Regions from separate parts of the Shewanella sp. SR43-8 genome, predicted to be linked through region 3. Evidence: predicted binding sites of a transcription regulator. Region 3 holds the regulator's gene; each other region holds the start of a gene.
The links. Region 3 encodes sigma-54, which starts transcription at its own class of promoters, with help from an activator protein. Its sites were predicted from a motif close to GTTGGCACGNNNNTNGNNT; they were not measured.
Positions count from the first base shown of each region.

Region 1 (2,211 bases), on a different contig from region 3:
AATCGCTTGATTTAACTGTGCGACGCTAGGTACGCTGTGATCCAATACCGGAATATTTAAATAGGCAATATTTTCATCAACCAGAGTCCACTCTAATGCGTCAAATTCTGCAGTAACATCTAAAATAGCATCAATTTTCTCATGCTTTAGTCGGTCAATATCGCCAGAAAACAACCGGCAGGCTAAATACAGCTGCTTATCAATTTTTTGTATTGCAGGAACTTTGTCATTTTTTCTCGCCCAGGCGTTATATAGCTGGCAACCCAATAAAAACGGAATAAAGCTCCAACCTATATACCAAGGAATACTGCCATCTTGGCGTTTACGGAAAATACCTGCACTATTAAACCAATACGCCGAACTCACCAAGCCTAAAGATAATGCAAGCCACGCAAAAACAAGCTTAAGTAACACATAAGGAAGCGCCACACATAAGCACGCAGCCAATAACGTACCAAGGGTATAATAATATTTAATATGGATACGGGTGAGCATTGTGGTCCTCCTTTTTTAAAAAAAGCAGCACATGAGTGCTGCTTAAGACAATACTTATCACTATAACTATCTAATCACTTCGCGCCACGCTCTTAAGATTTTACATTGACTTATATGAGTCTAAACAAGTCGTGACCTTTGACATCAATGTACTTTACGTTAATAACCTAACGGCTCTGAACGGATTAAATAGTTAATCAGATTGCACTGTATTTAACAGTCTGGATCTTCTGACTTCATGCCTTCTTTTACATCTTCACATGCATCTTCAACAGCATTACCAGCATCTTGGATCATTTCATCCACTTTCTCACCAGCATTCTCAGCTTTATTGTCTGAACATGCTGATAAACCAGCCGTTAAAAACACCATTAAACTTGCCATTGTCAGTAATTTTAATAATTTCATATTCATCTCCTAGATGATGGTTGTAATCGAATAACGTTTTGTCGCTAACCTTAACTCGGCTTCAGAGCTCAGGTTACCTACTATGCTCGGGGACCTTTACCTCTAATCGCACTGGATAATAATGAAATCACCAGTAATACAATAAAGATAAAGAAAATAATTTTGGCGATCCCTGCTGCGGCTCCAGCAATACCAGTAAAACCCAATAGTCCTGCTATAACGGCTATAACTAAAAACATTAATGTCCAGCCCAACATAAAAACCTCCTTGGTGTACGATTTACAGTATGGTGCGTGATGTGCTAATCCTTTTGATATCGACCTCATACCTAACCATCTGAGAATTAACCATTTACACAACGACTATGTTTTTACTAATGCCAACATCGTGCCAACAGTAAATAAAAAATTAAAACCATGATTATAAAGGATTTAATTTAATATCGAAAAATGAGCGATGGAAGAGCCACAGACTTGTAGGCACTTTTTACCGATGTTTCCGGTAAGAGTTTCAGATACTAGCGAACCAGTATCGAAAGGAGCAATGAAAAGGAGTCAACATAAGCGCCGCCAGAATAACACCAAGCATTACAACGTATACGGCAGCTTAAATGATATTAATGTTGCTAGCGCTATAAAGCCACTCGATATCCACAAACAAGCTTCTAAACCGTATATTTGATACACCAACCCCGAAAGAACGGTGCCGATAAGACGTCCCATGGCGTTGGCCATGTAATAAAATCCCACATCAAGTGACACGCCATCATGCCCTGCATAACTAACAATCAGATAACTGTGCAGTGACGAGTTAATGGCAAACACAGCGCCAAATAGCATTAATCCGGCAATTAATGTCACGTGGATATAAAAGTTAAAGTGCAACGCAAGAGCAATAGCAGCAGGAATAAGTAATAAGTAGCCAGCCCATACAAAGGCTGCGCGTCCTGTTGGTACTTTGCCGTGTTTTTTACCAGTAACATAAGGCGCAAATGACTGGACGATGCCGTAGCCAATCACCCAACTCGCCATAAAACCGCCCACCCACCAATGATCCCATTCAAATGTCACCGCTAGAAACACTGGTAACGCCACCACAAACCATACATCTCGAGCACCAAACAAAAACATTCGCGCTGCCGACAACAAATTAATCGCCGGACTTTTGGAAAAAATATCGATAAATTTAGGTTTATTTTTCGCTTTGCCTAAATCCGCTTTTAAGCTCAATAGACTCATCACCCACACACAAGCTAATAAGGCTGCCATCAACAGCACTGCACCGCGAAATTCAAATAGCGTGAGCAAA
Region 1 covers NZ_JACJDX010000009.1:15,189-17,399, reverse strand. Annotated here, with positions in the region: gene H5114_RS12795 (diacylglycerol kinase family protein) at 1-495, opposite strand, end outside; gene H5114_RS12790 (hypothetical protein) at 709-903, opposite strand; gene H5114_RS12785 (DUF1328 family protein) at 984-1,160, opposite strand; gene arsJ (organoarsenical effux MFS transporter ArsJ) at 1,491-2,211, opposite strand, start outside.
Region 1: H5114_RS12785 (DUF1328 family protein) is a predicted target of sigma-54. The motif match lies at 1,280-1,298, and genes of this name have one in related genera.

Region 2 (2,211 bases), on a different contig from region 3:
TCTCAGAGATCGTTCGAGTCTGAGTTTTAAAAGGCGTCATATAACATGACGCCTTTTTCATTGGTTATACGCTAAGAGTGTGACTTGTCGAATTCCTTTTTAGCCTCATCTTTAGCCATACCATATTTCTCTTGCATCTTACCTTGGAATTTCTCAAGTTTTCCATCGATTTCCTGTAAATCATCGTCGGTTAATTTACCCCAACGTGCTTTTAGTGAACCAGATGCCTGCTTCCATTTACCTTTAATAATGTCGTTATTCATAATTAAATACTCCTCCAGGTGAGAAAAATTCTGGGTCGCCGCAGTAGACATATCCATCTTAAATAATTACATCTTGGACAAAACCCACAGCCGATGATGTGTATTGATGATGTGGTTCGGTATTAAATACACATCAGCGACAGCTATAATTTTGATATATCCCTAATCCGTAGTCCGGCTTTAGAGATTACAACCAAGCATTCAAATACCCCGCCGCAGGGCATTTAAACAATGAACCAGTACTAGTTTTTCTGTAACTGTTGCAGAGTTTTCATTTCGTCGTGCATCGATTGCGCATCCGCTCGAATATTGGTCAGTATAAGCAATGCCTGGCCCTGTTGATTTTTATCGATTGCATCATCTAGCACTTCAAGTACCTTATCTTCAACTTCTTCAAGTTGCTTAATATAGGTGTAGTCTTCATCACTTGAGAACACTGCCACAAATTTGGTGTATATTTTGCGCGACTCTACCGCAAAAGAACTCCCATCTTCAATATCACCTTGCTCAGCAATGGCGAGTGGTTGTAATGCTTGAATCGCTGTGGCTTTTTTCGTGGCCATTTTGGTGAAAGTACTTTTGAGCGCTGGGTTACTGACCTTCTCAATTGCGTCTTGGTAAAACTCGACACCAGCTCTCATAACTTGGATGACATCTGTTACATTCTCTACACTTGTTTTTTGATTTAACATATTCACTCCTGTTTTGACTGTACTACTAACCATTGTTAGCTTACTTTCTTAGATGCAATAAACACCCCAACAATAAAATAAACTTATCAATTTGATTTTATTGAAAAATAAAATTAACCTTGATCTGCTTAATCTATAAAAGATGAATAATTTACAAAGAATATGAAGTTTTTACACACACGGTTGTGGTTTAATTTACTCCCCAATAGAGAACATAAACTTGTCTGATATCTACATGATTGACTCAAGTCATTTAACCAAGCCTTGTGGAGTATTAATGTTTATACCGGAGTGAATAAAAGATTAAATAGCGAATTAAGTCGTCAATGTTTATGCGGTTTGTGGCAGCGCAAAAAGCTCACCTATTTAACTCACTTCAACTCGAGTTAAGTGGTGGGATATGTAAGGAAAAAGACAATATTAGTGGGTACACTTATTTACCGCTGGTTTCTTAAACACTAGCGTACAAACAAAAACATATAATCCAGAAGTAGATGCATAAGGGTTCTACGTTGTTGCTAACTATGGTTATTTACGAGTAGACGGCGACGAAGAATGTGATGACGACAAAGATGCATATCAAGTATTTGCAGGTTATGGATTTAATCAATACATTGCAGTTGAAGATGGTTACATTGACTTTGGTAACTAGGGCAACGATTTAGCCAATACAGATACTAATGGCTATTCCCTAAATTTAAAATTAGGTTTGCCAGTGTCAGACAACATCAGTCTTTGTGTCCATGGTGGTCAATTGTGCCACAAGACTGATTATTCGGTTCTTGGCGCTCGCGACAGCACTGATGATGAAGGTTTATTTGCTAGTGTTGGTGGTAGTTATCATATCAACGAAAGCTGGACCGCTGAGGTCGACTACACACTATATGACAGTGACTTAAACCTTGATAGTGCAACCGATGACATTGATGATGCTAATTTCTCAACCGATTTAAAATAGGCCTCGTTCGGGCTTAAATATAAATTTTAATCGTAGTGATTCGGGATAAATAGCACCCATGTTTTTATCCAAAGGTAATTATCAATGGCTTCAACACTAAAATGTGTTGGAGCCTTTTTTAGATAACGATTCAGCCCGTAATATACTTTACAGCCAGTAAGCACATATCTAAATAATCTCTTATACCGTTTTATACAACCATAAAATGAAACAAAGGCGCAGGCCTAACTAAGTGTATTGTAGGTAAGTATTACAGCGCTAATGTAACTATTACACCGTACTATTAAACACGACTATA
Region 2 covers NZ_JACJDX010000004.1:119,077-121,287, reverse strand. Annotated here, with positions in the region: gene H5114_RS06400 (CsbD family protein) at 72-263, opposite strand; gene H5114_RS06395 (PA2169 family four-helix-bundle protein) at 506-955, opposite strand; partial or broken gene H5114_RS20470 (outer membrane beta-barrel protein) at 1,509-1,913, shown strand.
Region 2: H5114_RS06395 (PA2169 family four-helix-bundle protein) is a predicted target of sigma-54. The motif match lies at 1,008-1,026, and genes of this name have one in related genera.

Region 3 (2,211 bases):
TTTGTTGTAATTTTTCTACATTGAGCACAACGTGTACATTATTGATCTGATCGAAGTGTCGTTCAAGCTTTGAAAATTTACCTTGAACGTATTCACGTAAAGATTCGGTAATGTCGATATTTCTACCTGTCATATTGATAAGCATAAAAATCCTCCGTTGCCTTGTAGGTTATAAACTCTTACGTTGGTTTGAGGGCGGAATGAGCATCGCTTCGCGGTATTTTGCAATCGTACGACGCGCAACGTTGATCCCCTGATCTGCCAGCAGTTGGGCCATTTTGCTGTCACTTAATGGCTTTTGCTGGTTTTCTGCTGCAACCAGTTTTTTGATAAAAGCACGAATAGCGGTAGATGAGCATTCTCCGCCATCGTCGGTGCTGACATGGCTAGAGAAAAAGTACTTTAATTCAAATAGCCCACGTGGTGTGTGCATATATTTTTGAGTGGTAACCCGTGAAATAGTTGATTCATGCATTTCTACTGCTTCAGCAATATCATTGAGCACCATAGGTTTCATGGCTTCTTCACCATATTCAAAGAAACCTTGCTGAAATTGCACAATACAATTGGCGACTTTCAATAAGGTCTCATTGCGGCTTTCGATACTCTTGATGAACCATTTAGCTTCTTGTAAATGACCGCGAATAAATTGGCTATCGGCAGAGTTTTTACTGCTTCTAGCCATGGCTGCATATTGTTGATTAACGCCAATTTTAGGCATATTGTCTGGGTTTAACTCTACAACCCAACGGCCATTCTTCTTTAGTACGGTTACATCAGGAATAACATATTCGTCATCAATAGCGGTGACTAACAAGCCCGGGCGAGGGTTAAGTGACTGGATTAAGGTGATTGCGTCACGCAACTCGTTTTCTTTGAGCTTGGTTTTGCGCATCAATAATCTAAAATCGCGCCCAGCAATTAAATCTAAATAGTCTTTAATGAGCAGACGGGCATTGTCTATATGTGGGGTTGTGTCGGCATATTGGGCTAATTGAATGAATAAACATTCGCTTAAATCTCGTGCGGCAACACCTACGGGATCAAAGTGTTGAATACGTTTTAATACCGCTTCAACTTCATCTAGTTCAACACTTTCATCACCCATGGCTTCGAGAATATCTTCAGTGCTTTGGGTTAAATAGCCGCGTTCATCAATGGCATCAATAATCGCGGTAGCAATCGCTCGATCAGTGTCAGAAAATGGCGTGAGATTTTTTTGCCACTCTAAATGTTCATATAAGCCTTCAGTCGTTTCACCTTGGAATGGCATATCATCATCGCGCATGCTAGCGCTGCCTGAACCTGACATTGGAGAGGCGGTGTACACTTCATCCCATGTGGTATCCATAGCTAAATCGTCCATGGTTTCTTTGGTCATGGATTCTGCTGTGTCGACTGTTGAGGTGTCTTTTTCTATATTGACCACGCTGTTGTCACTAAAGTCGGTGTCCGATTGGTCGCGACTTTCTTTTACTGAGTCTTTTGCTTGAGAAAACTCATCTTCTATTTCAAGCAATGGGTTTGAGTCCAATGCTTGTTGGATTTCTTGCTGTAGCTCCAATGACGATAATTGCAGTAAGCGGATCGCTTGCTGCAATTGAGGGGTCATGGTTAAGTGTTGACCCATTTTGAGTTGGAGTGACGCTTTCATTTACCGCTTATCCCTAGATGATTTCCATAAAAATGACAATCTCGAAAACTGTAATCGATTGTCACATACATCAATGACATTTAACGCTATTTAGATATCGTTCAATGAAATGAGTTAGATAGACTAAAAGGCCAGTAAAGTAACTATAGCTTGAATTGTTCACCTAAGTACACAGCCCGAACTTGTTGATTACTCAATATCTCATCAGGTGTGCCTTCGGCAATTAAATTACCCTGGCTGACAATATAAGCGCGCTCACAGACGTCTAAGGTTTCACGTACGTTATGATCGGTAATTAATACCCCTAAGCCGCGGTTTTTAAGCTGTTGAATGATTTTTTTTATGTCGATGACAGAAATAGGGTCAACCCCCGCAAAAGGCTCATCGAGCAAAATAAATTTAGGATTAGCGGCCAGCGCGCGCGCTATCTCTACTCGACGACGTTCCCCACCAGACAACGACATGCCTTGGCTGTCGCGAATATGAGTGATATGGAATTCTTCTAATAAATGCTCTACCTGCTCAATCCGTTGGTCGCTAGTGAGTTCTTTGCGAGT
Region 3 covers NZ_JACJDX010000003.1:208,873-211,083, reverse strand. Annotated here, with positions in the region: gene hpf (ribosome hibernation promoting factor) at 1-145, opposite strand, end outside; gene H5114_RS05155 (RNA polymerase factor sigma-54) at 170-1,654, opposite strand; gene lptB (LPS export ABC transporter ATP-binding protein) at 1,798-2,211, opposite strand, start outside.

Region 4 (2,211 bases), on a different contig from region 3:
GTGTTAATGCTGGCAAGTCTGTACGGATATGGCCTTGCAGCTGCCCCTGCTCGATAAGCGCACTCAATAAGCCCAACCATTGATCATAAAGGTGGTTTAAGGTTTGATGCAATAAAGGCGCTTTGCTACTGACTTCAACCATTAAGTTACCCATTAAACAGCCACGAGGCTCACTGCCACTAAACAGCTCATCAATGAGTTGATGATACCCATTAAGCATTGTTGATAAATTAGTTTTAAAATTTACGCTTGAATCGATAGCAATAGGTTGAATACGTAATTGAAAATAATGTTCGGCAACGGCTGCCGCAAACGCCTCTTTACTGGCAAAGTAATGGTAAAAAGACCCTTTAGGAATACCGACCTCGTCGAGAATTAATTTAATGCCCACGCCACTATAACCGTGTAACGCAAAAAGCTTTTCGCCTACGGCGCATATTGATTGTCTACTTGCTGCACTTTTGTTCATTGAGCCTCCATTTCAATGACAGGATAAACAAGAATAGACCAGTCGGCTAACTTTAGTTGCTAATAATCAAAATATAGTGACTTATTGCCTATTTTAGGCATAAAAAAACCAGCCCAAAGGCTGGTTTAAAGATTATCAATAGATTACTGAGTGACACGTAACTTATTAACAACATCTTTTACGTCATCAGTATTTTTGGCAATCATTAAAGCTAAATCACGTTCAGCATCACTCGATACCGAACCTTTTAATGTTACCACGCTATTTTTTACCTCAACGTCAATATCGGTACCAGATACGTCGGCTGAGAATAATAGTCGCGTTTTGACTACGGTAGCGACTTTTGAATCGGTGAGGGTTTTAGCGAGATCATTAGTGTCTTTATCGCTATCAGGCTTCATTACCGACAATTCATTATTGACGTCTTTAACGCCATCTAAGCTTTTCACTAATTCTCCGGCAAGTGCCTTATCAACACTACTGTTAACTTTACCTGTTAGGGTCACATTGCCATCATGTACGTCAGTATTAATATCGAATGAATTCAAATTAGTATTTAACAAAAGTGTGGTTTCAGCTTTACCATCGATCCACGCATCTTTTGCATCATCTTGCCAATCTTGTGCTGCACTTGCACCGAATGCCATTGAACCTAACATGATGCTCATTACTACAGATAATGTGGTCTTTTTCATAAAGATTTCCTCCGTTGTTAATATCAAGGATTATAATGCGCGAATCATGCCAACAATTATAACCACATGTAAAATAACAACTAATTAAATTTTCTCATTGCTATGATGACTTTTAATAGTAATGTTATCGGACTTTTTTACCGATACTAGGTAAATTTTTCCTCATGGCAATCAAGAGTGGCTTAACCTCGACTAGACTTAAAAGGTGACGAAGCGAACATCAACAAAAAACGCCTGAGAATCAACATTATCAGGCGTTTTTATTACCCACAGACTAATTACCTGCAACGGAAAGGTGTTTCATGGTATCAAAACTCATCTGTAGCCAAGCAATGCCTTCGGCAAGTTGCCCTGCGACACGCTTATTTTTAGTTTTTTTAGCGGCGTACTTTAATTGAGTTAATACTTGTTGCTCAGTTTCAACCAATACTGCAATCACCTGCGGTAATGGTTTATCCTGTATCAGGTGTTCAGCCTTAGCATAGTGTTTATATGAAGATTGTTGGTGAAAGGTTTTACTGTCCATAGGTCTTGCTTGACTGGATCGCATCAACGTAAATAATGGTGTTAAACGCGTTAGCATGCATTTTCTAATGTCAGCCATATGGATAAAAACCCGCTTAATGTTGTAATCGTCGGCCCCTAGTATTGCTTGGGCATAAAATTGCTCGCCCTCTTGGCATAAATCAATCGCTTCATGCAAAAGCCACACATCGGACTCAACTTGTTCGTCTCGAGTATATGATTTCAACGCAAATCCTCCTGTATTCGATAATTTAACTAGTACTTTGCTCTATAGGTTGTATAACCTATAGAGATCCAGCACATATTATGTAAGCAAAGCCTAAACATAAGCACGTCTGCACATGGACAAAATTTAATTAACCATCTGATTATTAGTGTTATTATAATATTTTGTTACACGTTAATGGCCTAACAACACTGAATGATTGTCTTTAGTTGTCACACGACACCCGAGACAAACATTGGACTACATACCACAGGGAGTGAATCGGCATGCCACGTCCAACACTTTTTTACCATTTA
Region 4 covers NZ_JACJDX010000009.1:19,908-22,118, reverse strand. Annotated here, with positions in the region: gene H5114_RS12815 (TetR/AcrR family transcriptional regulator) at 1-469, opposite strand, end outside; gene H5114_RS12810 (BON domain-containing protein) at 613-1,164, opposite strand; gene H5114_RS12805 (hypothetical protein) at 1,439-1,915, opposite strand; gene H5114_RS12800 (sigma-54-dependent Fis family transcriptional regulator) at 2,182-2,211, shown strand, end outside.
Region 4: H5114_RS12810 (BON domain-containing protein) is a predicted target of sigma-54. The motif match lies at 1,200-1,218, and genes of this name have one in related genera.